DNA from 3 places in the Serratia bockelmannii genome. Region 2 is predicted to be linked to each of the others. Evidence: predicted binding sites of a transcription regulator. Region 2 holds the regulator's gene; each other region holds the start of a gene.
The links. Region 2 encodes LexA, which represses DNA repair genes until DNA is damaged. Its sites were predicted from a motif close to TNCTGTATGTACATACAGNA; they were not measured.
Positions count from the first base shown of each region.

Region 1: sulA (SOS-induced cell division inhibitor SulA) is a predicted target of LexA. The motif match lies at 6,539-6,558, and genes of this name have one in related genera.
Region 3: umuD (translesion error-prone DNA polymerase V autoproteolytic subunit) is a predicted target of LexA. The motif match lies at 1,150-1,169, and genes of this name have one in related genera.

Region 1 covers NZ_CP196512.1:1,832,025-1,841,705, reverse strand. The annotation lists gene ACSJLU_RS08760 (DUF2057 family protein) at 1-237, shown strand, start outside; gene ACSJLU_RS08755 (methylglyoxal synthase) at 361-819, shown strand; gene helD (DNA helicase IV) at 853-2,907, opposite strand; gene ACSJLU_RS08745 (YccF domain-containing protein) at 3,074-3,526, shown strand; gene yccS (YccS family putative transporter) at 3,553-5,688, shown strand; gene ACSJLU_RS08735 (TfoX/Sxy family DNA transformation protein) at 5,693-6,349, opposite strand; gene sulA (SOS-induced cell division inhibitor SulA) at 6,579-7,085, shown strand; gene ompA (porin OmpA) at 7,442-8,521, shown strand; gene matP (macrodomain Ter protein MatP) at 8,627-9,085, opposite strand; gene ACSJLU_RS08715 (AAA family ATPase) at 9,296-9,681, shown strand, end outside.
Region 2 covers NZ_CP196512.1:4,728,147-4,737,827, forward strand. The annotation lists gene dusA (tRNA dihydrouridine(20/20a) synthase DusA) at 1-168, opposite strand, end outside; gene ACSJLU_RS22460 (tetratricopeptide repeat protein) at 371-904, shown strand; gene ACSJLU_RS22465 (RNA polymerase sigma factor) at 923-1,468, shown strand; gene ACSJLU_RS22470 (sugar O-acetyltransferase) at 1,473-2,045, opposite strand; gene zur (zinc uptake transcriptional repressor Zur) at 2,291-2,803, shown strand; gene ACSJLU_RS22480 (CsbD family protein) at 2,906-3,115, opposite strand; gene dinF (MATE family efflux transporter DinF) at 3,431-4,768, opposite strand; gene lexA (transcriptional repressor LexA) at 4,872-5,480, opposite strand; gene ACSJLU_RS22495 (diacylglycerol kinase) at 5,583-5,951, opposite strand; gene plsB (glycerol-3-phosphate 1-O-acyltransferase PlsB) at 6,100-8,565, shown strand; gene ubiA (4-hydroxybenzoate octaprenyltransferase) at 8,632-9,504, opposite strand; gene ubiC (chorismate lyase) at 9,523-9,681, opposite strand, start outside.
Region 3 covers NZ_CP196512.1:3,173,545-3,183,225, reverse strand. The annotation lists partial or broken gene ACSJLU_RS15110 (recombinase family protein) at 1-46, shown strand, start outside; gene ACSJLU_RS15105 (hypothetical protein) at 122-493, shown strand; partial or broken gene ACSJLU_RS15100 (SOS response-associated peptidase family protein) at 807-986, shown strand; gene umuD (translesion error-prone DNA polymerase V autoproteolytic subunit) at 1,181-1,609, shown strand; gene ACSJLU_RS15090 (TonB-dependent receptor) at 1,705-4,242, shown strand; gene ACSJLU_RS15085 (sigma-70 family RNA polymerase sigma factor) at 4,411-4,923, shown strand; gene ACSJLU_RS15080 (FecR domain-containing protein) at 4,941-5,858, shown strand; gene ACSJLU_RS15075 (energy transducer TonB) at 6,109-6,840, shown strand; gene umuC (translesion error-prone DNA polymerase V subunit UmuC) at 7,046-8,362, shown strand; gene aceE (pyruvate dehydrogenase (acetyl-transferring), homodimeric type) at 8,390-9,681, opposite strand, start outside.

The DNA.
Region 1 (9,681 bases), 2.3 Mb from region 2:
AAGGTGATGACCGATTACAACCGCCAGAACCGCCCGGCCTCCGTTCCGGCCTTTGTTCAGGCGAACGCAGGCAATCCCTCAGCCCTCGCGTTGGCCGGCGCGCCGCTGAACGCCCCGACGGTAACGTTGAAAGGTGAAAACGTGTCGGAACAGATGTTGCAATACTGGTTCCAACAGGCCGACAAGGAAACACAGAAACGTTTTCTACGCTGGGCCAATAAACAACCGATTCGCTGATCCCTTCCGGCGTCTTTCCCCGTAAAGGCGCCTTTTCTTCGCATTTTCAGGCGCAAACGCTAGGCAGTGAAAAACAGTTTCAGTAATCTGTCGCACATCCCCCGATGAGCGAAGGACACCGAGATGGAATTGACTACCCGCACTATCGCCGCGCGCAAACACATTGCGCTGGTGGCGCACGATCACCGCAAACAGGCCCTATTGGAGTGGGTAGAAAGCCACAAGACTATTCTGGCGCAGCACCAGCTGTACGCCACCGGCACCACCGGTAATCTGATCCAGCGCGCCAGCGGCATTCCCGTCACCAGCATGCTGAGTGGCCCGATGGGCGGCGATCAGCAGGTTGGCGCACTGATTGCGGAAGGCAAGATAGACATGCTGATCTTCTTCTGGGACCCGCTGAACGCGGTGCCGCACGATCCGGACGTGAAGGCGCTACTGCGGCTGGCGACAGTATGGAATATTCCGGTGGCCACCAACCGCTCGACCGCCGATTTTCTGATCGACTCTCCGCTGTTCAAAAACGAGGTGGAGATCGCCATCCCCGACTATCAGCGCTACCTGCAAGACCGCCTGAAATAATCCTCACGGCCTGGCTGGCGCCAGGCCTGATGCCTACGGTTTTTTCTGCACCGGTACGCCAAGATCCTGCAGGTGTTCGACGAACACCGAAGGGCGTTCACGATCCTGCAACAGCCATACCTGATGTTTGGCGCGCGTCAACGCGACATACAATAGACGGCGCTCTTCGGCATCCGGGAAATCCTCCGGCTGCGGCAGTAGCACCTCTTCCAACACCGACTCGCGCGCCACGGCGGGGAAGCCGTCACGCCCCTCATGTAAACCGGCAATGATGACGTATTCCGCCTGCTGCCCTTTGCTGGCGTGGATGGTCATAAACTCCAGATCCAGCTTGGGCCAGCGGGTGCCCGCCTTCGCCAGCGCTTCCGGTTTCAGATGATGGTAACGCGCCAGCACCAGGATGCGCTCATCCGGCTTGGCGTAGCCGCTCAGTTTATCCAGCAAGGGCTCCAGCTGCTCGTGCGGCAGGATCGCCACCGACTTTTTATTGCCCTTGCTCAAGCTGTTGAGCGGTTTTTTCAGCTGGTGCGGGTTTTGCTGCACGAACCGGTTGGCCACCTCGCCGATACGTTCATTGAAGCGATAGGTGGTATCCAGCGCGCACTGCGCGCCTTCGCCGAAGTTCGTGGCGAAGGCCGTGGTTAACGTCAATTCTGCGCCGCTAAAGCGATAAATCGCCTGCCAGTCATCCCCCACCGCAAACAGGCAGGTCTGCTTGTTCTGTCGGCGCAATGCCGCCAGCAACAGCGCACGCTGCGGTGAGATATCCTGAAACTCGTCGACCAGAATATGTTTCCACGGGCTGACGAAGCGCCCCTTGTCGAGAATGTTGACCGCCTGATGGATAAGGCCGGAGAAGTCCACCGCCCCTTCCTCTTTCAAGGCGCTTTTCCAGGCTTTCAGCAGCGGCGCCATCAGCCGGATACGTTTTGAGAACAGATCGCGGATGTCTTCATCCGCCTGCTCAATCATTTCCGACTGGCTGCCGCCGTGCATGCGCATCAGCCCCAACCAGCGTTCCAACCGGCTTGCCAGGCGATCCGCCAGGCGCTTATCCTGCCAGAAGTCGCCTTCCGGCACTTCCCATTCCAGCTCTTCGGTCAACCATTGACGCCACCCCTTGGCCTGCGCTTTCTTCTCCGCGCACTGTTGGCGCCAATGGGTAATCAGCAGCTCTTTGCGCGCTTTGGCATCGGTTTCCAACCGGCTGATGGCCGGGGCCTTGCGGCTGCCTTGTTGAATGATTTGCAGCGCCAAGGCATGGAAGGTCTTGGCCTGAATGCCGACATCACCCAAACGTTCTTTGATGCGGTCGTTCATCTCGCCAGCGGCCTGGCGGCCGAAAGCCAACAGCAAGATTTGGCCCGGCTGCGCTTCCTGACGGCGCAGCAGCCAGCCGGCGCGCGCCACCAGCACCGACGTTTTGCCGCTGCCGGCCCCCGCCAATACCAGAACGGAATCCTCGCCGTTGACCACCGCGCGGCTCTGGGAGTCATTGAGCGGTGAGCTTTCGACGGTCTGGAAGAAGTCGTGATGTTGCTCCAGCATGCGATCGGTCCACTGCCGGTTGCGTTGTTCGACGCTGTGTAGCCCCTGCTGCAGCCATTGCAGACACAGTTGGTAATCGGCCCGGCAGTTATCGAATTCCTCCAGACGCGTCACCGGCATCGGCAACGCGGAGAAAGCCTCACGGATTTGCTGTTGCAGCTTGCCCAGCTCAGACTTTTTGAACCATTTATCTTGCTGCTCTATGCGCTGAATCTGTGCCACCTGCTGTTGCAACACGCCGGCACTGACCTCACTCATTTCGGCGCTCCACTGCTGCCACGCTTGCTGCAGATAGTGATAAAAACGTTGCGTTTCCTGCCATTCGGTGCCGTGCAGCCGCACCACTTTTTCGTCCGGCAATTCAAATTCCAGCTCGCCCCAGACGATGCCGCGCTTGCACCTGACCTGAATCAGTTGATTGAAGGGGATCAGGTATTCATGTTTTTCCCCGCTCACCTCAACGCCGGCGTGCAGCAACCGCACACGGTTATAAGGGTGCTGAGCCAGGTGTTTCCCCAGCGATGTCGCTTTAAGTTCCATATCGTCGCGCCATGACTATGTTGAGATTAAATAACGGATATCTGCCAGTTTACCTGCGATAAGCAGTGGCACTCTAGCGCTAAAAAAAGGGTAGAATAGATTTTGCGTTTTTATCGTGAATACGCCCGCATCGCGGTTTGGCTATCATTAGAGCAGAATGACGTCTATGCGTACTGTACTGAATATTCTTAATTTTGTGTTGGGCGGTTTCTTCACCACGCTAGGCTGGCTTATTGCTACGGTGTTCAGCGTGCTGCTTGTCATCACACTGCCGCTTACCCGCTCCTGTTGGGAAATCACCAAGCTGTCGCTGGTGCCGTTCGGCAACGAAGCGATGCACGTCGATGAACTGTATCCGGAAAAAAGCAATGCGCTGCTCTCCGCCGGCGGCTCGCTGCTCAACATTATCTGGCTGGTGCTGTTCGGCTGGTGGCTGTGTCTGTCACACATTGCCGCCGGTATCGTGCAATGCGTTTCAATCATCGGCATTCCAGTCGGCATCGCCAATTTCAAAATAGCCGCCATCGCGCTGTGGCCGGTGGGACGCCGCGTCGTCTCGGTAGAAATGGCTCAGCAAGCCCGTATTGAGAATGCTCGCCGCCACTATCAACAGCGTTAATTTTTTCTCCGTTTGAGGAGTTTTTCGTGCTCTCTTTTGCACCCGCAGTTCGTCGTTATACTTACAACAGCAACCTGCTGTATCACTTGCGCATCCTCATTGCGCTGATCGGCACCACCGCCGTTCCCTGGTGGCTCGGCATTCCCAAGCTGACTATCCCGTTAACGCTGGGCGTGGTGGCAGCCGCCCTGACCGATTTGGATGACCGCCTGGCCGGCAGGTTACGCAACCTGCTTATCACGCTGGTGTGCTTCTTTGTTGCCTCCGCCTCGATCGAGCTGCTGTTCCCTTATCCCTGGTTGTTCGCCCTTGGCTTAACCACGTCGACCTGCGGTTTTATCCTGCTCGGTGCCTTGGGGCAGCGTTATGCAACCATCGCCTTCGGCGCGCTGCTGATCGCGGTTTACACCATGCTCGGCACCTCGATGTACGATGCCTGGTATCAGCAACCGCTGCTGCTGGTGATCGGCGCGCTGTGGTACAACCTGCTGACGTTGGCAGGCCACCTGCTGTTCCCGATCCGGCCGCTGCAAGAGAACCTGGCGCGCTGTTACGATCAACTGGCCAACTATCTGGATGCCAAAGCCAATCTGTTCGATCCCGACGCCGAACGCGACGCCGACCTGCCATGGATGGAAGTCGCAATGGCCAACAGCGCCTTGGTCTCGTTGCTTAACCAAACCAAAGCCTCGCTGCTGACGCGCCTGAAAGGCGATCGTGGCCAGCGCGGCACCCGCCGCACCTTGCACTACTATTTTGTCGCGCAGGATATCCACGAGCGTGCCAGCTCTTCCCACGTTCAGTACCACGCGCTCAGCCGGCAATTTCGTCACAGCGACATTTTGTTCCGCTTCCAGCGTCTGCTGAGCATGCAGGCACGCGCCTGCCGCCAATTGGCACAATCGATCCTGCTGCGGCAAAAGTACCAGCACAACCCGCGCTTTGAACCGGCTTTCAGCCGCATTCAGGAGGCGTTGGCACGCATCGCCGAAACCCAGGGCAATAACGAGCAGACCAAGGCGCTGGCGCATCTGTTGAAAAACCTGCATGCGATCGATGCGCAGCTGGCCAATATCGAATCAGAGCAGACGCTGGCCAGCGGGCAAGCGGAAGAGAACAGCCTGGCCGACGACCGCTTAACCGGCTGGAGCGATATTCGGTTGCGCATCAGCCGCCATTTGACGCCGCAGTCGGCCCTGTTCCGCCATGCGATCCGCATGTCGGTGGTACTGTGCGTGGGTTACGCCTTCATCCAGTTCACGGGTATGCAGCACGGTTACTGGATCCTGTTGACCAGCCTGTTCGTCTGTCAACCGAACTACAACGCTACCCGCCGACGCCTGGCGCTACGCATCATCGGTACCCTGGCCGGTATCCTGATCGGCCTGCCAATCCTCTATTTCGTGCCGTCATTGGAAGGGCAACTGGTGTTGATCGTCATCACCGGCGTTCTGTTCTTCGCTTTCCGCACCGTACAATATGCCCACGCGACGATGTTCATCACGCTGCTGGTGCTGTTGTGTTTTAACCTGTTGGGCGAAGGATTCGAAGTGGCAGCCCCGCGCGTTTACGATACCTTGCTGGGCTGTGCCATCGCCTGGGCGGCAGTCAGCTTTATCTGGCCGGACTGGAAGTTCCGCCAACTGCCGGCGGTGGTGGATAAAACGCTGAATGCCAACTGCCGTTATCTGGACGCCATTCTGGTGCAATACCACCAGGGTAAGGATAACGGCCTCGCTTACCGCATCGCGCGACGTGATGCCCACAACAGCGATGCCGAACTGGCTTCGGTCATCTCCAACATGTCCGCCGATCCCAAAGCCGACAAAGCGCTGCAGGAAGCCGCCTTCCGCTTGCTCTGTCTGAACCACACGCTCCTGAGCTATATCTCCGCATTGGGGGCGCACCGCGAGCGGCTGAACACCCCGGCCACGCTCGATCTGCTCAATGACGCCGTGTGTTACGTGGACGGCGCCTTGCATCAGGAAGAACGGAACAGCCAGCGCATTGCGCAGGCGTTGGAACAGCTGGCGGAGCGCATCAGCAAAGCCGTTCCGGAACCTGAAAGCAAAGAACAATTGGTCTTGCAGCAGGTGGGATTGGTGCTCGAGCTGCTGCCAGAGCTCACCGCGCTGCATGCCCAAATCAATAAGGCAGCCTAACTATTCAGGGCCCGTTCGATGGGCCCTGAATAACCGGCTCATGCCCATGGCGGCGCATCGCCATCGTATGATCGAACCAACGCACTAGCTCGCTGCGTAATTCGGCCGGCAACGCCGCCTGATGATAACCGGCTATCGCCCCGCCCAGCGACAGCAGCACTCGTAGCCCCAAATTAGTCTGCTGTTTCAATAAACGGAGATAGCTGCGTTTGGCGCCATGCAGCCGCAGGTCATAAGCGTTGCGAATGCCCGCTCGCCACAGCAGACGTTCCATATTAACGTCAATATTCGGCAATGCCTTCAGTCGGCCGTGATCGCCAGCCTTAAGCCGCTGCTCCCGGCGCGCCTCCCTGACAGCCTGCCAGGCCAGCCCCACCAGCTCGTTGCGTTCCCGCCACAGCGACTCGTCAACCCAGTAATAACGCAAAGTGATGGGCGCTCCACGCTTGGAGTAGACCATATTGACCATCCCTCTGGCACGAAAGGCCGGTTCCATGCTCGCCGTAGCCCGCAAGTACAGCTCGCCGTCCGCTATCACCGCAAACATTACCCCCTCGGCCAGCAGGCCGTAGCCACCAAACTGTGACCGTGTTGTGATGGCTCCCAGCGCCGCAAAGCAATTTTTAGCCTGCGCGATTCTTCTCGTCGACATCCTTTTCATAGCGTTCCTCCTTTTTAGGTTCTGGCCGTATTATTTCTCTCATCAATGAAAAAAGTAACGTGAACAACTAATTAGAAAAATACGCACTATCCGCCCGCCTGCCAATCACAAAAATCATCGGTACAAAAAATGATCGCAATTATGCGAGCCGCTACGAAAATTTGGGTTGATCTTATCCTAAATCAGGGATACTGTATAAACATACAGTAATGCGACGGGCGGGAACTTTATGCGTACTCAATCACTCTACCAACCTCATTTCGGCCATGGCTCTTATACAGCGCGCAATGTTGCGAAGATCACGGATGTCGGCAAAGAAAATGGCTTGATCAGTGAACTTGTTTACAACGAGCGCCAGCCCGCAGTGGCCCAATTGCTGTTGCCCCTGCTGCAACAACTGAGCAAACAGTCTCGCTGGCTTCTGTGGCTGACGCCGCAGCAAAAATTAAGCAAACAATGGCTGCAGCAATCCGGCCTGCCTGTAGATAAGATGATGCAATTGAGCCAGATCAGCCCGGTGAATACGGTCGAGGCAATGGAAAAAGCGCTGCAAACGGGAAATTACAGCGTGGTTCTCGGCTGGTTGCCTGAGCTAACGGAGGAGGATCGTCTAAAATTAAGACGTGCGGCAGAATTGGGTAATGCCTATGGGTTTATCATGCGGCCTCAACGTGACATTAACCCGACTCACGGACACTGTTCCACCCTAAAAATTCACTCTTCTTTGTATCATTAAGTAAATTTAGGATTTTTCCCATCATTTTCGCACCCCCTAAGCGGAACCTTTGCGTGGGAAGGCACAAAGCTAGTCCGGCTGCGGTTTGGCAAGCAAAAACGCTCGATGAATCGCCGTTTTTTTAGGCAAAGAATGTTAGCAAATATGTACGATTCCGCGTTTTTTTTTAGAGCCTTATCACATCACACTTGTAACTTTCGCGCCACGTTGTAGACTTTACATCGCCAAGGTTGCTCTATAACGTCAGAAAAACTGGCGAGTAACAAACGAGGGCTTAAACCTTGGCGAAGGAATTTAACCAAGGGCTTAAACAGCTTTAAAGCTCATTGCCTATTTGGATGATAACGAGGCGCAAAATGAAAAAGACAGCTATCGCATTAGCAGTGGCACTGGCAGGTTTCGCTACCGTAGCGCAAGCCGCTCCAAAAGATAACACCTGGTACACCGGTGCTAAACTGGGCTGGTCCCAGTACCACGACACTGGTTTCTACGGTAACGGTTACCAGAACGGTATCGGCAACGGCCCAACCCACAAAGATCAGCTGGGTGCCGGCGCGTTCCTGGGCTACCAGGCAAACCAATACCTGGGCTTCGAGCTGGGCTATGACTGGCTCGGCCGCATGCCTTACAAAGGCAGCGTGAACAACGGTGCTTTCAAAGCGCAGGGCGTTCAACTGGCCGCTAAACTGAGCTACCCAATTGCTGACGATCTGGACATCTACACTCGTCTGGGTGGTATGGTATGGCGTGCAGACTCCAAAGCTAACTACGGCCGTACTGGCCAGCGCCTGAGCGACCACGACACCGGCGTTTCTCCGCTGGCTGCTGTTGGTGTTGAATACGCACTGACCAAAAACTGGGCTACTCGCCTGGATTACCAGTTCGTAAGCAACATCGGTGACGCAGGTACCGTTGGCGCACGTCCAGACAACACCATGCTGAGCCTGGGTGTTTCTTACCGCTTCGGTCAGGATGACGTAGTTGCTCCAGCACCAGCTCCAGCTCCGGCTCCAGTTGTTGAAACCAAGCGTTTCACTCTGAAGTCTGACGTGCTGTTCAACTTCAACAAGTCTACTCTGAAAGCAGAAGGCCAGCAGGCTCTGGATCAGCTGTACACCCAGCTGAGCTCCATGGATCCTAAAGACGGTTCTGTAGTTGTTCTGGGTTACACCGACGCTGTTGGTTCTGACCAGTACAACCAGAAACTGTCCGAACAGCGCGCACAAAGCGTTGTTGACTACCTGGTCTCCAAAGGCATCCCGTCAGACAAAATCTCTGCACGTGGTATGGGTGAAGCAGATGCAGTTACTGGCAACACCTGTGGCTATAAATCTGGCCGCGCTACCAAAGCTCAGATCGCTTGCCTGGCACCAGATCGTCGCGTAGAGATCGAAGTTAAAGGTATCAAAGACGTTGTAACTCAGCCTCAGGGCTAAGTTTACTCGCCTAATAAAAAACCCCGCCTAGCGGGGTTTTTTTTCGTCCTATTGTTGTTGCCACAACCCTTCAAGGCCAAACGCCACAAAGGCGCTCTCACGCACTTACTTGGGATCTTTGCCAAGAATCGCCTTCAAGTCTTCTTTCAACGATGACATCTGGTTTGCATACTTTTCTTTGCGTTCAGCGTCTTCGATAAGTTGCACGACGGTTTCCGAAAGCGTAACGCCACGGCGGCGCGCCAGGGCAGCTAATCGTTGCCAAACCAAAAACTCCAGATCGATAGATTTTTTACGCGTATGCTGATGTTCTGCGTTAAAATGACGTTTGCGGCGGGCGCGGATTGTTTGCTTCATCCGGTTATCCAGTTCCGGATTCATATGAGCGGCAATCCATGCAAGTACCTTTACCGGCTCATTTTCCAGCTTCAGCAGCTCGTTAACCGCTTCCTGAGCAGCGCTGTTTTCAATGTAGCGGGTAATAAGCTCCCCTTCCCGGTGCTTCTTCACCAGGTACTTCCATTTCCAACCGCTCTCTAGATTTTCCAGTTGCTGATATTTCATCTTGAGCTCTTCAGTGACCGCGTAACTTCAAATAAGCATAACAGCTTTGCGCCGAATTTCCCCGGCAATTAAGCCGTCTTTTAGACTGTTTTTTGCACAGTCATCGCGCGATGTCAAACTCCCTGATGCCAACTGGCACTCCGCATGTATCAAGCTGCCGTTATTCTTGTATAATCGCCCTTTCCCTTTTTAACGATTGCATCTAACACTTTGACCAATAACCGACTTGAATGGCAATCTTTATTGCCGGACGTAACGCCTTATCAGGCGATATTTGATACCGCCGCTCAGTTGGCACCCGTGCCCTTTTCCGCCATTCAGCCTCGGCTGGAAAATGCCCTGACGCTATTTTGTCACCCCCAATCGCCACCGCGATTCATGCTGTTGAAAGCGCAAGAAACGCGAGAATACCTGGAACTGATCGCTAACGCCGTCAAACCGCTGCTGCCGCAAAACACGGCATGCCGCGGCAGCCACTATGTCATTCAGGATGGCAAGGTCAGCGTAGAGCCTGCCAGCCATGGCGATGAACCTTTCGCTGCCGGCGGTGCTTGCCTGTACCAAGAGTGGATTGAACCGGAGCAGCTGTTTGGTTG
Region 2 (9,681 bases):
GCCCTTGCCGTGGATGATCGCGCCGGTGGTCACCATTTCGGTGTACAGGAGCGTTTCCTTGGTCAAGAGGCGGTGGAAGTAACGGCAATGACGATCGGTCCAGTCGAGCATCGGCGCGATGGAGAAACGATTGGCGGCGTAGGTTGGGGCGTGGTTGTCTTTCGTCATGCTGAGTTACTGGCTACCTGAGTCTGTCTGGGTTCAACGAACGGCGCGCGGCCGCAAACGGCTATTATAACGACAATCGGCGCCGTTGGGAAAACCCGCTTGCCGCCGGCAAAAATAAGCGGAGACAAGGCGAATAAACCCACTCGTTCAGGTGTTATCTCATTACGGGCGCGCACGGCGCCTCTGCCTTGAGGACACAACCATGAACAGCTTCATTAAACGCCTGCTGGCATCGGCCATTGCCGGCTGCCTGCTGTTTTCCGGCACGGCGCTGGCGATGGGCGGCGACGGCAGCAGCCAAACCCCGCCGACCTGCCCGAAAGGCCAGGTCTACGACAGCAAAACTCAGACCTGCATGGTGGATAAAAGCGGCAAGGTCGACGACGTCGACCGCACTAACTACGCCTATGCGCTGGCGAAAAGCGGCCGCTATCAGGAAGCGCTCGATATGCTCAACACGCTAAAAGATCCCAACACCGCCGTTGCGCTGAACTATCGCGGCTACGCCACGCGCAAACTTGGCCGCACCGATGAGGGTATCGGCTATTATTTAAAATCAGTAGCTCTCGATCCGAAATACCCTAAAGTGCGCGAGTACCTGGGGGAAGCCTACATGCTGAAAGGCCGACCCGATCTGGCGCGCCAGCAGCTGCAGGTGATCCAGTCGCTGTGCGGCACCAAATGCGAGGAGTACCGCGATTTGGCGGCGGCCATCGACCGCCACCCGGAATCTTGATCCGACGCGCCTGCGGAGGTGACTATCAGCGGCGATGCGATACGCGATGAACTCGGCCACTATATCTCCCGCCTGTGGCGCTATGCGCTGGTGCTTTCGCACCGGCGGGATATCGCCGACGATCTGGTGCAGGCGACCTGCCTGCGTGCGCTGGAGCGCGCTGCGCAATTCACTCCCGGTTCGCACCTGGATCGCTGGTTGTTTTCCATCCTGCACTCCATCTGGCTCAATGAAGTTCGCGCCCAACATCTTCGCCAGGGGCAAGGCTGCATGGCGGCGGAAGAGCTGGGCGATGCGGACAACGGTGAACAGCCGGTCTGGCTCCATGAAGTGATGCGACGCGTCAGCCGGCTGCCGGCGGCTCAGCGCAACGCGCTGTTTCTGGTGTATATCGAAGGGCTATCCTATCGGGAGGCCGCGAAAGTGCTGGCGGTGCCAATCGGCACCGTCATGAGCCGCCTGGCGGCCGCACGCTTGGCGTTGGCCGATGACCGCCCGTTGGCAAACGACGGCCCGCACCGCAAAGAGAGCCATCCCGCCCCCTTGCCTCCTGCTCGTCGATAACGCCCTATTCCAACGAGCGGATAACCCGGCATGGCTGCCCCAGCGCCAGCACGTTGGCCGGGATGTCGCCGGTGACGATGCTGCCCGCGCCGATGGTCGTGCCGTCGCCGATGGTCACTCCCGGCAGGATCACTACGTTGCCGCCGATCCAGACGTTGTTGCCAATGGACACCGGCTGCGCCGAGGTGCGGAAAGGGAAATCCGGATCGCCGGTGAAGCGCTCTGCGGCCTTCAGCGGGTGGCTCGGCGTATAGATTTGCACGTTGGGGCCGATCAGCGTGTTGTCGCCGATGGTGATGGTATTACAATCGAGGAACACCGCATTGACGTTGATAAAACAGTTTTTACCGATGCGGACATGCTGCCCGTAGTCACACCAGAACGGTGTTTCAATCCAGCTCGCCTCACCCCAAGCACCGAACAGCTCACCGAGTAGGCGGTTTTTCTCGTCCGCCTGATGCGAGTCCAGCGCCCCCAGGCTTTTGGTCAACGCCCTCGCTCGATGGTACAGGGCGATCAGTTCTTCATCGCGGCTGTTGTACTCCAGGCCGCCTAACAGCTTCTCTCTTTCCGTCATCACACAGGGCTCCTGCTCATCACGCGGGTGAAAGGCGTTATACCGCTCTCGTCCCCCGTTCTCCAGCGCTAAAACCGGCAACGTTGATTTGCCGCCCGACGGCGGGGAAAAGTTGTGATGCAACTCTCTTTTCGCGCGATCGGCGCGCTTTTCCTTGCGCTATCCTCAGGGGAAAAGGGGGCAACTCTCGGCGATTCGCCGTAATCATGGTAAAATCGGCTTTTTTACGTACCGGGATATTTGCGATGAACTCAACCACCCAGGAAAAGCTGCTGGCGCAGGCTGAACGCCTCTGCCAGCAACGCAATGTGCGATTGACGCCGCAACGGCTGGAAGTGCTGCGTCTGATGACTCAGCAACCCGGTGCAATCAGCGCATATGACCTGCTCGATCTGCTGCGCGTCGCCGAACCGCAGGCCAAGCCGCCGACGGTCTACCGCGCGCTGGATTTTCTGCTGGAGCAAGGGTTTATCCATAGAGTGGAATCGGCCAACAGCTACGTGCTGTGCCACCATTTCGAACAGCCGATGCATACGTCCGCGCTGTTTATCTGCGACCGCTGCGGCCAGGTGACCGAACGCACCACCGAAGGCGTGGAAGAAACGCTGCAGAAGCTGGCGCAGGAAGCCGGATTTGCGCTGCGGCACAGCGTGGTGGAAGCGCACGGTCTGTGCGCCGGTTGCGTTGAAGTTGAGGCTTGTGACAGCAAGCATGATTGCGCCGAACACGATCACAGCATCGCCATCAAGAAGAAATAATACGAAGTCAGGTACTTCCCTGTACCTGCAGCCGGGGCGCCAGAGGATGGAGCGACGCCGGCCTGCGCTGTTGCCGGCCGCCGTCAGTGGCGGCCCTGCGTGTTACCAGCGGTGTTTGGTGTGACCTTCCCAGGCTTTCACCTCTTTCTCGGCCGCCTCTTTCTGGTAACCGTAGCGCTCCTGGATTTTACCGACTAGCTGTTCGCGTTTCCCTTCGATGACCGTCAGATCGTCATCGGTCAGCTTGCCCCATTTTTCCTTCACTTTGCCTTTCAGCTGCTTCCAGTTACCGTCGGCTTGATCTTTATTCATAGTCTCTCCGTTAACCTGTGGTGAATCAGTGATCCCTGTCGCCGGCCGGGGTTAAACAGAAGTTTTTCTGGTTGATACTCCCTTCACCTTAAGAAGCACCGCTCCCCTTCATTCACCAGCCACATGATTCATTCTAGTTAAACATGGAAATAAAAAAGCCAAACATCAGAATAAAAAACCATTAAAAAGAAAAATAAACACAAAAAACGCTAACAAACAACGAACTAAACCGGAAATATTCAGGCTGAAAACATGTAAGCAAACATGAATAAAAACATAAGATAAATTAATAATTAACCCAACAAAGCGTCCGGTCTAACGTGCAGCAAACCAGCTGCCGCGCACCTGATGACGGTGCCAAATCCAACCCAGCGCCACGCCACGCAACGTCAGAAACACCGCCAGCGCCAGCCAGAGCCCGTGGTTGCCTAGCAGCGGCACGCTGAACAGCGTCAGACCATATCCTGCCGCGGCCACCGCCATACTGTTACGCATCTCGGCGCCGCGCGTGGCACCGATAAACATGCCGTCCAGCAAATAGCACCACACCCCGACCAGCGGCAGAATAACCTGCCACGGTAAATAGTGGGCGGCCAACGCACGCAGCTCCGGCAAGGAGGTCAACGCCGCCACGATCTGCTGGCCGGTAACGGCATACGCCAGGCCGAAAGCCAACGCGACCAGCCCAGCCTGCCTGCAGGCCGCGTGCCACACCTTACGCAGTTGGCTGCCGTCCCGGGCACCGTAGGCGTGGCCGGAATGGGCCTCCACCGCATAAGCGAAGCCGTCGAGCGCATAGGCGGTAAACGTCAGCAGGTTCATCAACACCGCGTTAACCGCCACCACATCGCTCCCCAGGCGAGCGCCGAAAATGGTCAGCGACGCAAAACACAGCTGCAGCAGCAATGAGCGCAACATGATGTCGCGATTGAGCGCCAGCAGGCGGCGCAGATCGCCACGCCAGGCCTGACGCAGCATCGCCAGGGTAATACCGCGCAGACGCATCACTCGCCACGCCAGCCACAGGCCGAGCAATAGCGTGGCATATTCGGCGATGGCGGTGGCCGCCGCCGCCCCTCGTACGTTCCAGCCCAGGCCCATCACCAGCCAGATATCCAGCACGATGTTCAGCAGGTTGCCGACGATCAGCAGGATCACCGGCGCACGCACGTACTGCACGCCGAGCAGCCAGCCCAGCAGCACCAGGTTGGCCAGCGCCGCCGGTGCGCTCAACCAGCGGATCTCAAGAAAACGCCGCGCCTGCTCCAGCACCTCGCCATCGCCGCCGACGATCCGCAGCGCCAGTTCAATCAGCGGGTAGCGCAACAGGACGATCGCCCCCCCGGCCAACAACGCCAGCAGCAGCGGTTGCATAAAGGCGCGTGCCAGCGCCTGCGGGTTCTTCGCTCCCAGCGCCTGCGCCGCGAGGCCGGTGGTGCTCATGCGCAGGAACAGCAGCAGCATGAACAGGAAGCTGGTCGCCACCGCGCCGATCGCCACGCCTCCCAAATAGATCGGGCTGTCGAGGTGGCCGATCACCGCGGTGTCCACCAGCCCGAGCAGCGGCACGGTGATATTGGAGAAAATCATCGGCAGGGCGAGGCGCCACAGGGCTTTATCGGTGTCGCTGGTGAAGGCGGAAATCAGGCGCATGATGGGATGTTCCTGTGACAGAGTGACGAAGGGCGAGGTCAGAAACAAAAACGCCCCAAAACAGGGGCGATTGATACAGGGAGCGGCGGTGATGGCGCGGCGATTAAATCCAGTCGCCGTTGCGGATCACGCCGACCGCCAGCCCTTCGATCGTGAAATTCTGCTGGCGCAGATCGACCACGATCGGTTGGAATTCATTGTTCTCCGGCAGCAGCTCAACCACGTTACCGTGCTTTTTCAAGCGCTTGACCGTCACTTCGTCTTCGATGCGCGCGACCACGACCTGGCCGTTGCGCACGTCTTGCGTTTTGTGCACCGCCAGCAGATCGCCGTCCAGAATGCCGATGTCGCGCATCGACATGCCGTTCACCCGCAACAGGAAATCGGCGCTCGGTTTAAACAGGGAAGGATCCACCTGGTAGTGCCCTTCGATGTGCTGCTGCGCCAGCAGCGGCTCGCCGGCGGCGACGCGGCCGATCAGCGGCAGCCCTTCTTCTTCTTCCATCAGCAGGCGGATACCGCGCGACGCACCGGAGACGATTTCGATCACGCCTTTGCGTGCCAGCGCCTTCAGGTGCTCTTCGGCGGCGTTAGGCGAACGGAACCCCAGACGCATCGCGATCTCGGCACGCGTTGGCGGCATGCCCGTTTGCGAAATATGATCGCGAATCAGATCGTAGACCTCTTGCTGTCTGGTAGTTAGTGCTTTCATTCCGCCCCCTGTTTGTTTATACAGTCTTGCTGTGAGTATATACAGGTAAGCGCGGATTGGGAACCGAAGAATAAATAAAAATCAGTCAGTAGGCGACTTTCGTCAGCCAAAATGCTGCCACAAGACCGTGCCCCAAACGAACAGCGCCAGCACGATCGCCAGCGACACCGCCGCCGATCCCATGTCCTTGGCCCGCCCGGACAGCTCATGGTGTTCGCTGCCGATGCGATCCACCACCGCCTCGATCGCGCTGTTCAGGATCTCGACGATCATCACCAGCGCCACCGATCCGATCAATAAAATGCGCGCTATCGCACCCACGTCCAGCCAGACAGCCAGTATGATAGCCAGGAGGGTCACCACCAGTTCCTGGCGGAACGCCGCCTCGTGTTGCCAGGCGGCGGAAAGCCCTTTATAAGAATAGCCGGCGGCCTTAATGATGCGGGTCAATCCGGTTGCTTGGTTTGCCATGTTTTCGTGCCTTTCTCAGAGGTCGGTCATAATAAAAAGAGTCTAGAACAGTCCGCGCTGACGGCTCTCGGTTTTCGAACACCACAGATCTGCTACCCGGTTTCTGGTATGCTTGCGGCGCATTGCTAACAAGAGGCTTCACGTTGTTATGTCAGGTTGGCGTAAAATTTATTATAAAATATTGAATTTACCACTTAAATTGTTGGTAAGAAGTAAGGTCATCCCTTCAGATCCGGTCACCGAGCTAGGGTTGGATCCCTCACGGCCGATTTTGTATGTTTTACCTTACAATTCCAAGGCGGATTTGCTGACGCTGCGCACCCAGTGCCTGGCGCAGGATCTGCCCGATCCGCTCAACGCGCTGGAGATCGACGGCACCGTGCTGCCGAGCTACGTGTTCATTCACGACGGCCCGCGCGTGTTCCGCTACTACACCCCGAAAGAAGAGTCGGTAAAGCTGTTCCACGACTACCTGGATCTGCATCGCAGCAATCCCGATCTCGACATTCAGATGCTGCCGGTTTCGGTCATGTTCGGCCGCTCGCCGGGCCGCGAAGGCCACGGCACGCCGCACCTGCGTCTGTTGAACGGCGTGCAAAAATTCTTCGCCGTGCTGTGGCTCGGCCGCGACAGCTTCGTGCGCTTCTCCAACACCGTTTCGCTGCGCCGCATGGCTACCGAACACGGCACGGATAAAACCATCGCGCAGAAACTGGCGCGCGTGGCGCGCATGCACTTCTCGCGTCAGCGCCTGGCCGCGGTAGGCCCGAGCCTGCCGGCCCGTCAGGACCTGTTCAACAAGCTGTTGGCGTCCAAAGCGATCGAAAAAGCGGTCGAGGACGAAGCGCGCAGCAAGAAGATCTCGCACGAGAAGGCCCAGCAGAACGCCATCGCGCTGATGGAAGAGATCGCCGCCGATTTCTCCTACGAAACCGTGCGTCTGTCCGACCGCGTGCTGAGCTGGACCTGGAACCGGCTGTATCAGGGCATCAACGTCACCAACGCCGAGCGCGTGCGCCAGCTGGCGCAGGACGGCCACGAGATCGTCTACGTGCCCTGCCACCGCAGTCACATGGACTATCTGCTGCTGTCCTACGTGCTGTATCACCAGGGCCTGGTGCCGCCGCACATCGCTGCGGGCATCAACCTCAACTTCTGGCCGGCCGGCCCGATCTTCCGTCGCCTGGGCGCGTTCTTCATCCGCCGCACCTTTAAAGGCAACAAGCTGTACTCGACGGTGTTCCGCGAATACCTCGGCGAGCTGTTCACTCGCGGTTACTCGGTGGAATATTTCGTGGAAGGCGGCCGTTCCCGCACCGGGCGTCTACTGGAACCGAAAACCGGCACCCTGTCGATGACCATCCAGGCGATGCTGCGCGGCGGCGCCCGTCCGATCACGCTGGTGCCGATCTACATCGGCTACGAGCATGTGATGGAAGTGGGCACCTACGCCAAAGAGCTGCGCGGCGCCACCAAGGAAAAAGAGAGCCTGCTGCAGATGCTGCGCGGCCTGCGCAAGCTGCGCAATCTGGGCCAGGGTTACGTCAACTTCGGCGAACCGCTGCCGTTGACCGCTTACCTCAACCAGCACGTGCCGCAGTGGCGCGAGTCGATCGATCCGATCGAAGCTCAACGCCCAAGCTGGCTGACGCCGACGGTCAACGATCTGGCCGGCCAGATCATGGTGCGCATCAACAACGCCGCCGCGGCCAACGCCATGAACCTGTGTTCCACCGCGCTGCTGGCCTCGCGCCAGCGTTCGCTGACCCGCGAACAGCTGCTCGAGCAGCTCGAGTGTTACCTGCAGCTGATGCGCAACGCGCCTTACGCCCATGATGTCACCGTACCGACGCAGACGCCGGACGAGCTGCTGGATCACGCGCTGAACATGAACAAGTTCGAGGTGGAAAAGGACAACATCGGCGACATCATCATCCTGCCGCGCGAGCAGGCGGTGCTGATGACCTATTACCGCAACAACATCCACCACCTGCTGGTGTTGCCGTCGCTGATCGCCAGCATCGTCATGCATCATCGCCGGGTATCGCGCGCCGAACTGCTGCGCCAGATCGGCATGATCTACCCGATGCTGAAAGCCGAGCTGTTCCTGCATAACGACAAGGAACAGCTGCCGGACGTGCTGCGGCCGATGATCGACGAGCTGATCCGCCAACAGCTTATCTGCGACAAAGGCGACGAGCTGGTGCTGAACCCGGCGCGCATTCGCCCGCTGCAGCTGCTGGCCGCCGGGGTGCGCGAAACCCTGCAACGCTACGCCATCACTATGTCGATCCTCAGCGCTAACCCGAGCATCAACCGCGGCGCGCTGGAGAAAGAAAGCCGCATCATGGCGCAGCGTCTGTCGGTGCTGCACGGCATCAACGCGCCGGAGTTCTTCGATAAAGCGGTATTCTCCACCCTGGTGGCGACGCTGCGCGAAGAAGGCTATATCAACGACAGCGGCGATGCGATCCGCGAGCACACCCTCGAGGTGTACAACATGCTGAGCGATCTGATCACACCGGAAATCAAGCTGACCATCGAAAGCGTCAACATGCCGGAAGAGACCAACGCTCTGCCGCAAACCGATGCGCAAGAAGAGCAAGACGAGTGATTTCGTCCGGCGCGGAAACACAAAAGGCACCCCGAGAGGTGCCTTTTTTCTTGCTGCAGGAAACCGTTACGCAGGCAGATAACTCAGCGCGATGCCGATAAACACCACCAGCCCGACATAGTTGTTCTGCAGGAAGGCCTTGAAGCAGGCTTCGCGCTCACGCCCGGCGATCTGCTTTTGCTGGTGAATGAACAGCGCGCCCGCCAGCAACAGCGACCAGTAAAACGCGCCGCCGAGCTGCGCCAGATAACCGACCCACACCAGCAGCAGCAGCGTCGCGAACTGCAGCAACCCGACGATCAGCTTGTCATAGCGCCCGAACAGGATAGCGGTAGATTTGATACCGATCTTCAGGTCATCGTCGCGGTCGACCATCGCATACAGCGTGTCGTAGGCCACCGTCCAGCAGATGTTGGCCAGCAGCAGCAGCCAGCAGCTGAGCGGCAGCGATTCGCTGACCGCCGCATAGCCCATCGGAATGCCCCAGCCGAACGCGGCACCCAGCACGAACTGCGGCAGGTTGGTCACCCGCTTCATAAACGGATACACCCAGGCTAGCGCCAGCGCCGCCAGCGACAGCCAGATGGTCATAGCGTTCAGCGTCAATACCAGGCAGAAGGAGATCAGCACCAGCACCACGAATAGCACCTTGGCCTCTTTCGCGCTCACCCGACCGCTCGGCATCGGCCGCCCGGCGGTGCGCTTTACGTAGCCGTCCACCGCGCGATCGGCGTAGTCATTCACCACGCAGCCGGCGGCGCGCATCAGGAACACGCCGAGCACGAACACCACCAGAATCGAGAGCGGCGGCACGCCTTTCCCGGCCAGCCACAGCGCCCACAGCGTCGGCCACAACAGCAACAGCGTGCCGATCGGTTTATCAATGCGCATCAAATGGCTGTAAGCCCGCCATTTACTTTGAGTCACGCTTCCCTCCAACGTCTTGCTCTCCTCTCTTTATGCGGGGACCGCTGAATACAGCGGCGAAGCCGGTAAAAACAGTTCGGTCAGCAACAGCGGCTTGCCCGCCAGCCGCAGCCGTGAACGACGCGCCCACAGCGCGTCCTGCCGGCCGATATGGATATAGTCGCGGGTCAGATCGCCGCTGCTGAACAG
Region 3 (9,681 bases), 1.6 Mb from region 2:
AGTTTGTCGCATTCAGGCCTTCTATAAAGAAGTTGAGACTGATTAAAAAGCAGCCTTAATGTACAATAATTTTCGATATCCCAACTGACCCCATGAACAATCAATGAGTTAGAGGTGAAAGATGATTTCATACAAAAAAATCATACCTGCTCTTGTCATATTCGCTTTATCTAATGCTGTGGCATATGCGAATGATTTCGACAAATCAAATGAAGCGATGGCAATTTCAGCAATAGGTTTTTCTGGCTCAAATGCTCGTGTTGCACATGATGTTTGTGGGGCAACCAATGAGAAAATTGATAAATATAAAAAACAAATAAAAGACTCATTAACTAGAACATTAAAGTATGAACAGTCAGGATTCGATACGCATTGGGATAATGGTTGGAAAAATGCTGATTTTTTGGTTAAGTCATTAAGTAATGATGAAGCCTATAAAAAAGAATATTGCCGAGAGGTTTTAGATGGAATTAATAATCCTGAAATGAATTAAGGATTATTCCTTATTCGGGGTTCTACGCCGGAACCCCAGATTTTTCCGTCCGCTAAAATTATCCCCGGTTGAGCAGCTTTATACCGTCAGCTCGCAGTGGACCATCAGGGGAAATGTGGCGGTACAGCGTTTGTCGGGTTATCCCAAGCTCCTGGCATAACGTACTGACTTTCGTCTCTGGCCGTCCCATTGATGCCATTGCCAGTCGCAATTTTATTGGCGTCATTTTGTAAGGCCGTCCGCCGTTCCTCCCGTGGGCTCTTGCTGAGGCAAGGCCTGCCGCTGTTCTTTGCGGCGCTGTACGCAGCAGAGACCGACGGCCGCGCGCGACTGGCTCGACACCCGCTTAGTCCCGCCCTCTGGTCAAATGCAGGCTGACGTGTGCAGCCTGCAGGCAGAGGATTTCGTCTGGCAACCGGTATCGCCCGCCGTCGGCGCCGTTCGCAATGACAACCCCTCACTCATCCTGCCCATCGATACGCCAACGGTCTGAGTGCCGCATTATCCACAGTTTTGGTGGATAACGTGTGTGCAAGGGGCAGTAAAACACTTAGCAGGCGTAAAAAAAAATCGCTCAGAAAATTATTATATTACGCGGCAAAGCGCGATCCGCAGGGGGATAGGGGGTTGCACGCGTTCGCGTTTTGTTTATGCTTTACTGTATAAATATACAGTTTGGTTGTGATTATGCTGAGTAATTCAAGGTTGTATGCTTTTTCACCAGGTGAACCCCTAACGTTACCGCTGTTTGCCGATCGCGTGGCCTGCGGTTTTCCTTCCCCGGCGCAAGACTATGTCGAAGGTCGGCTGGACATCGGCAAGCTGCTGGTGCGGCACCCCAACGCCACCTATTTCGTGCGCGCCAGCGGCGAATCGATGATCGACGGCAATATCCGGGATGGCGATCTGCTGATTGTCGACAGCGCCCTGACGCCGGAGCACGGCAATATCGTGATCGCCGCGGTGGACGGCGAATTCACCGTCAAAAAACTGCAGCGTCACCCCGATGTGCGGCTGTTGCCGATGAACCCCGCCTACGCGCCGATCGTGTTCGACGACGAAGCGCAACTGGAGATCTTCGGCGTGGTGACCTTTATCGTCTACGCGGCCCGGTGACTTCGGCATTTTTTTTCACTTTTTTCTGCCCGATCTTTTCGTTGGCGTGACCTCTCTACTGAGTTTCCAGTTCATTACACTCAGGGGAATCCTTCATGGCCATAAAAAACAAGAACGGCGCAGGGCGTACGTTCACATCAGCCAAACGTACCGCCGGGAAGCGGGTCGCTATCGGGGTAGGGTGCGCATTATCGGGCATGCTCACCTCCGCGATGGCGGCGCCCGGTGCGTCGGTGCCACCGGCGGCGGTCGAGCAGTCCGCTATCCTGCCTTTCGCCATTCCCGCCGGTGACCTGGCGCCCGCCTTGCAGACGGCGGCCGCTAAGGCCGGCGTGATAGTGATTTTCACGCCCGAACAGACGCGTGGAAAAAACACCGCGGGCCTGCAGGGGCATTATCGCCTCACCGACGCGTTCGATACGCTGTTGGTGGGCAGCGGATTGCGCGCTCAGCAAACCGCACAGGGATATCGGTTGGTCGACGCCGGGCCGGTTCAGCCGTTGACGATACCGGAACTGTCGGTGGTCGGCGGTTTGTCCGACAGCGTCGCCGCCGGCCGTTCGGTGTTGGATAAAGAAGACATCGAACGCGTGCAGGCAGACAATATCGCCAGTTTGCTTGATCGCTTGCCTGGCGTAGGGATGGCGGGCTCGCCGCGCCCGGGCGGCCAAAGCCTGAATATCTGGGGCATGGGGGACATGGAAGATGTGAAGGTCGTGCTGGACGGGGCGCCGAAGGGATTTGAGAAATATCGGCAGGGCTCGGTATTCATCGAACCCGAACTGCTGAAAAAGGTTGAGGTCGATAAGGGGCCGCACAATCTGTTGAACGGCAATGGCGGCTTTGGCGGGACCATTACGCTGGAGACCAAAGATGCTGGGGACATGCTGCTGCCGGGCGAAGATTTTGGCGGCTTGCTGAAGTACAGCTACCACACCAACGATCGTCAGGGCATTTACAGCGGTGCCTTGTACGGTCGTACGCCGGAAGGATCCGCCGACGGTTTGCTCTACATGAGCAAGCGTGACGGCGGCAACCTGAAGCGGCCGGACGGCACGCGTTTTGCCTATTCTGCCAACGATCAGGCTTCCTACCTGTTAAAAACCAATATTTATCTGAGCGAGGCGCAAACGCTGACGCTGTCGGCGATGCGATCTGATTCCGATGGCTGGCAGCCTTTCGCCGCCAAGCGGGACGATATCGCCGCGCCCAGCCAGGCGGATATCGATAAATATGGCCGGGAAGAAGCGTGGCGCCGCATTCTGGTGTATCGCGACCAGACAGACACCAATTACTCGGTGAAATGGAATCTGGCGCCGGAAGCGCAGCCGTTGCTGAATCTGACGCTGTCTTACGCCTATTCGAAGACCGAGCAGCATGACAAGCGGCCGGATTCCGCTTCAAAGTTCAGCTATCTCGGTACGCTGGGCAATGAAAGTTGGGTGAACTATACCGATCGGCAGTTTGACGTCAGCAATGAAAGCCGTTTCGCCAGCGGTCCGCTGGAGCACAAGCTGTTGCTCGGTGCGCGTTGGCATAAACATCAGCGCGATACCCTGATGTATTACCCTTCGCAGGTGAAAAATGCCAGTTACAACTACGGCTATTTCCAGCCGTACTACATGCCGGCGGGCGAACAGGAAACCCGCAGCGTTTATCTGCAGGATGCGGTCAGCTTCGGCAGCCTGACCGTGACGCCGGGCGTGCGTTACGATCATGTGACCAATACCGGGCAACCGAACCGGGCGCCGCGCTATAACGACAGCGATCCGCTCGTGGGCCATGATTACAGCAGCGTGACCTATACCGGCTGGTCGCCGCATTTGGGCGTGATGTGGAAAGCGACGTCGAATCTGTCCCTGTTTGCCGACGTTAGCCGCACCTGGCGCGCCCCGGTGATCGACGAACAGTACGAAGTGCAATACGCCGCTTCCAGCGTGCCCGGTACCAGCCGCGGCCTGCAGGTGGAACGCATGACGGGCGTTCGTCTCGGCGCGGTGCTGGACTTCAACGATGTGTTGATGGCGCGGGACAGCCTGCAGATCCGCACTACGCTGTTCCGCAATCGCGGCAAGGACGAGATTTTCTATCGTCGCGGCGTAGTGTGTGACGCCGCACGGCACGGGGGCCAATGTGGGCAACCGTTGTCGAACTATCGCAACTTGCCGGGCTATACCATTGAGGGCGTGGAGCTCGAATCGTTTTATGACAGCGAAAGCCTGTTCGGCAGCCTGTCGTTCTCCTCGATCCGCGGCAAACGCGACGCTTCACCGCGCGATCCGTGGGGCAACGAAACCTGGATTGCCGAAATTCCACCCGTTACGGCACACGCGATGCTGGGCATGAAAGTGCCGCAGTGGGACATGGCCTTCGGCTGGACCGGCGATTTCGTACGTAAACAGGATCGTTCACCGGCCGACGGCGATCCGATGGCCGTTGTCTGGGCCCTGCCGAAAACCTCGGGTTATGCATTGCACGGCCTGTTCGCCTCGTGGCAGCCCAGCGGCTTGCACGGCTTCGAAGCCCGCGTGGCGGTGGACAACCTGTTCAACCGCGATTATTACCCTTACCTGGGCGAATCGGTGTCCGGCGTAGGGCGCAACATCAAGTTCAGCGTCAGTCAGCGTTTTTGACGCTCCTGTCTGCAGGGGCCATTTAGGCCCCTTTTCACGTTTCCTCCCCCCGTATTTCCCTACTTTTTCGCCGTTTATAAATCATCAGCAATCGCTTGACACAGAAGTTACAATTTTAAAATAATAATAATTATCATTTTCAATCTCATTATCAATTGGTGTCACCGAATGGCGAGGAAAGAGGCCGCGGCAGCCAACGGGTTTGCTCAACAGCTTTACCTTGAGCATCACAGTTGGCTATGCCATTGGCTGCGACAGAAGGTTGGGTGTGCGCATCACGCCGAAGACCTGGCGCAGGATACTTTCATCAGTATTTTACTGAGCCCGCAGTTGCTCGCCATTCGGCAACCACGCCCCTTCCTGGCGACCGTAGCGCGCCGGCTGGTGGCGAATTATTACCGGCGTAAAACAATCGAAGAGAGCTATCTGCAGGCCTTGAGCGAGTTGCCGGCGATCGAGGCGCCCTCGCCGGAAGTTCGTCAACAAACCCTCGAAATGCTCGAACAGTTGGATCAGGCGTTGGACGGATTGCCGGCGCACGTCCGCGAGGCTTTCCTGTTGGCGCACCTGCAGGGCATGCGTTATTGCGACATCGCTGAACGTTTACGGGTGTCGACCAGCTCGGTGAAACAATATCTGCAGCGCGCTAATTTGCACTGTTTCTTTGCATTGGCGGCGTAACGGCAGGTGCGGAACCCATGATGGAATCGGATATCGATCGGCAGAGCGCGCGAGAGGCCGCCGCGTGGTTAACGCAGCTGATGTCGGAAGAGGCAAGCGACGCGGATAGGGAAAACTGGCGACGTTGGTATCAGGCGAAACCGGAAAATGAACGCGCCTGGCGGCATATCGCCGCGTTTTCATCCCGTTTTTCTCTGCTTAACGGGGCGGCGGCGCAGCGTAGTCTGTCGCAGTTGCCGAACCCGCAACGTCGCCGGTTATTGAGAAGCCTGGCGGCCATCGGCGTGGTGGGGACGGTTGGTGTCGGTTCGGGCGCGCTGCCATGGCGCCCCTGGCTGGCGGATTACCGTACGGCGGTGGGGGAACAGCAAACCGTCGCGTTGGCGGATGGCGCGCAGTTGATGCTGAACACGCAAACGGCGGTCAACGTCAGCCGTCAGCAGGCCACATTGCTGGAAGGCGAAATGATGGTGAATCTGCCGCCGGAAAGCGGTGCGTTGACGGTGAGATTGCCGCAGGGCGAGCTCATGGTGCAGGCTGCTCGCTTCAGCATTCGCCTGTGGGAAACTTACAGTGATATCGCCGTTTATCTTGGCCGGGTCACGATCCTTTCACCGGCGCATCGGAACGCGGTGCTCAACGCCGGTCAGGGCGGCAGATTAAGCCGGCAAGGCATTGGCGAACCGTATCGCGTGACGCAAGAGCCCGGTTGGCGGCAAGGCATGCTGCTGGCCGACAACATGCGGCTGGACGACTTCCTGATGGAACTGGGGCGTTATCGTCAGGGCGTTATTCGCTGCCGGCCGGAGGTCGCCAGCCTGAGGCTCTCCGGTGCGTTCCCGCTGGCTGACCCCGAGCGCGTCATCGCGGCACTGCCCGGCGCGTTGCCGGTTAGGGTAAATATGCTGTCAAAATACTTCATCACCGTATCCTAAAGTTTTTTACTCTGCCATTAGGGCATTTCCTTTTCTATTGACCTGTTCTTTCTCGTTACCTGCCCGGTGCCGCGTGCCTAAACGACCTTTCTGACATACCCCGACTGCCGTTGACCGCTGCGTACGTTGGTCTGTTTTACGCTTAACCTGAGTACCGCTCCCTATGTTCAATCACAACGTATTATCTGGCGATTTCTCTTTACCCCCTACAGGCGGGCGATGGCGCTGGGCTACCGCCAATGTGTTGGCGTTGGGTCTGCATGGTGCGTTGTTGCTTGGCCTTGGTTATCACCTGGTGCCACCGTTGCTGCCCGCGGCGCAACCGATGGTGTTGATGATGGTTGCCGAGCAGGCTGAATCGACACCCAATACGGAGCCGATGCCAACCGGCGTGCGCCAGGTACAGGCGGTGGCGCAACGGCAGGCCAATCGGGAACCGGAGGCGGCGATGCCTCCGCTGATTCATGCACCGCGTGCAACGGAGCGGCAGAGCAAGGCCAAAGGGCAACGGAACGACCCCATCAAACCGAAGACGGAACCGCCGCGCCCAAGGCAAGAAGAACAGGAAAAAATGGCGTCTGCAAACTCAAGAGCATCAAGCACCAGCGCGCCGCCGTCTCTGGATGGAAAGCGTGTTGCCGCGCCGCAAACCAGCGTGGCGTCGCAGCCGAGTCAGGATGCCTCGGTCTGGAGCGGCCTGCTGTTGGCGCATTTGAGCCGTTTCAAACGCTATCCCGCCCTGGCGGTACGCCAGCAGCGCCAGGGTATTGTTCAGGTTGCCGTGACGTTGGATCGACAGGGAAACGTGCTGGGCGTGAAGCTATTGCGATCGAGCGGCGTTGCTTCGCTCGACCGGGAGGCGCTTCAGTTACCGCAGCGCGCTTCTCCACTGCCCACACCCGGCAACGAGATCGCAGCGGGGCAGGCGGAATTCAGCGTGACCATTCCGATTCGTTTCGATCTGCGTGAAGTTCGCCGTTAATGAAAAACTCGGCTCCAGGTAAACGGAGGGCTGAGTTAAAAGCCAAAGTGCATCAAACGGATAGCAGCGATGAGGTGGTTTCTACTTGATCGTCGCCAGAAAAATACAAATACTGTATGCATGAACAGTAACCTGGTGCCGTTATGAATAACAACCCACTGACGATAACGCCAGTCTGGCCTCTGGCGATGAAGGGGCAGTAGCCATGTTCGCCCTGGTAGACGTCAACAGTTTCTATGCTTCCTGCGAGACCATCTTTCGGCCCGATCTGCGGGGGCGGCCGGTGATTGTACTGTCCAACAACGATGGCTGCGTGATCGCCCGTAGCGCCGAGGCGAAGGCATTGGGCGTGCCGATGGGGGCGCCTTATTTCAAAATCAAAGAGGAGATGCGCCGCCGCAACGTTGCGGTGTTCTCCTCCAACTACGCGCTGTACGCCGACATGTCCCGCCGGGTGATGGACACGCTGGAAGAGATGGCGCCGGCGGTGGAGATTTATTCGCTGGACGAAGCCTTTCTGCGGCTGGACGGCGTGGCGCACTGCGAGGCGCTGGAGCCATTCGGCCAGCGGGTGCGCGATCGCATCCGGCGCGAGCTGCATTTGACGGTCGGGGTCGGCATTGCGCCGAGCAAAACGCTGGCCAAGCTGGCCAACTTCGCCGCCAAGAAATGGCGCGGCACCGGCGGCGTGGTGGATTTATCCGATCCGGCGCGCCAGCGCAAACTGCTGGCGTTGCTCCCGGTGGAAGAGGTGTGGGGCGTGGGGCGCCGCCTGACTCGCCAGTTGCAGGCGATGGGTATTCACACCGCGCTACAGCTGGCGGACTGCGATACCCGGCTGGCGCGTAAAACCTTCAGCGTGGTGCTGGAGCGCACGATACGCGAGCTGCGCGGCGAATCGTGTCTGCAATGGGAGGATGAGGCGGCCGCCAAAGAGCAGATCATCTGTTCCCGCTCGTTCGGCCAGCGGCTGACGCACTACCCGCACATGCGCGAGGCGATCTGCAGCTACGCCGAACGCGCCGCCGAAAAGCTGCGGCAGGAAAAGCGCTATTGCCGCAACGTGTCGGTGTTTATCAAAACCAGCCCGCATTCGGCGGGTGAAGGGTATTACAGCAATATGGGCACCGCCCGGCTGCAAACCCCGAGCAATGACAGCCGCGACATCATCGCCATGGCGGTACGTGCGCTGGAAAGCATCTGGCAGGAGGGGCGACGTTACCTGAAGGGCGGCGTGGTGCTGGGAGATTTCAGCGCCGCAGCCATGGCGCAGATCGATCTGTTCGACGACTGCCCGCCGCGCCGCAACAGCGAGCGGCTGATGGCGACCCTCGATCGCCTGAATCAGGAAGGGCGCGGGCGCGTGTGGTTCGCCGGGCAGGGGATCGTCAAACCGTGGCAAATGAAGCGCGACATGCTGTCGCCGGCCTACACCACCCGGCTGGCGGACATTCCGGTGGTGCGGCTTGGGGAGCAGGCGCCGTGCTCCGCCGAATCGAAGGAAGAAAAACGCCGCGGGTGACAACCGGCGGCGTGGGTAGGCTGAGTGTTACTTCACCGCCGCCGGATCCGGCTTATCGGGGGCGATGCCATACAGCGCCATGGCGCGGTTGACCTCGCTGCGGGCGATACGGCCTTCGTCAGCCAGCAGTTTCAACGCGGCGAGCGCGATGAAATGGCGGTTGACCTCGAAGAACTCACGCAGCGCCTCGCGGGTGTCCGAGCGACCAAAGCCGTCGGTGCCCAAGGCGATAAAGGTGCGGTCGGGCAAGAACGGTTTGATCTGATCGCCGACGATCTTCATATAGTCCGTCACCACCACCACCGGGCCGGGATGCGCCGCCAGCAGGCTCTGAATATAAGGAACTTTCGGCGGATCTTCCGGATGCAGCAGGTTCCAGCGTTCGGCCGCCATGCCGTTGCGGCGCAGCTCGCTCAGGCTGGTGGCGCTCCAGATATCGCTGGCGACGCCAAAGTCCGCCGCCAACAGCTCCGCCGCCGCCAGCGCCTCGCGCATGATGGCACCGCTGGCGACCAGCTGAGCGCGCGGGCTCTCTTGGTTTGTCGTTTCGCTCTGTTTGAGCAAATAGGCGCCCTGGATAATCCCGTCCTCCACGCCCGCCGGCATCGGCGGCTGCGGGTAGCCCTCGTTGAGCAAGGTGATGTAGTAGTAAATATCCTCTTGTTCAACGAACATCCTGCGCATGCCGCTCTGGACGATCACCGCGAGTTCATAGGCATAGGTCGGATCGTAGGAGACGCAGCTGGGGATCACCGAAGACAGCACGTGGCTGTGGCCGTCGTCATGCTGCAAGCCTTCGCCCATCAGGGTGGTTCTGCCGGAGGTGGCGCCGAGCAGGAAACCCTTGGTGCGTGCGTCGGCCGCCGCCCAGGCGAGATCGCCCACCCGTTGCAGCCCGAACATGGAGTAGAAGATATAGAACGGGATCGTCGCGACATCGTGGTTGCTGTAGGCGGTGCCGGCGGCGATCCAGGTCGATATCGCACCGGATTCGTTGATGCCTTCCTGCAAAATCTGGCCGTCTTTGGCCTCTTTATAGTAGCTGAGCTGCCCGGCGTCTTGCGGGGTATACAGCTGGCCGAGCCAGGAATGGATGCCAATCTGGCGGAACAGGCCTTCCATGCCGAACGTGCGCGACTCGTCCGGCACGATGGGCACGATCAGTTTGCCGATGTTGACGTCTTTGAGCAGCGTGCCGAGGATATTAACGAAAGCCATGGTGGTCGACATGTTGCGTTCGCCGCTGCCCTTCAGGAGGCCGTCGAAGCGCGATAGTTCCGGTATCGCCAGCGGAGCGGATTGGCCGAAGCGGGCAGGGA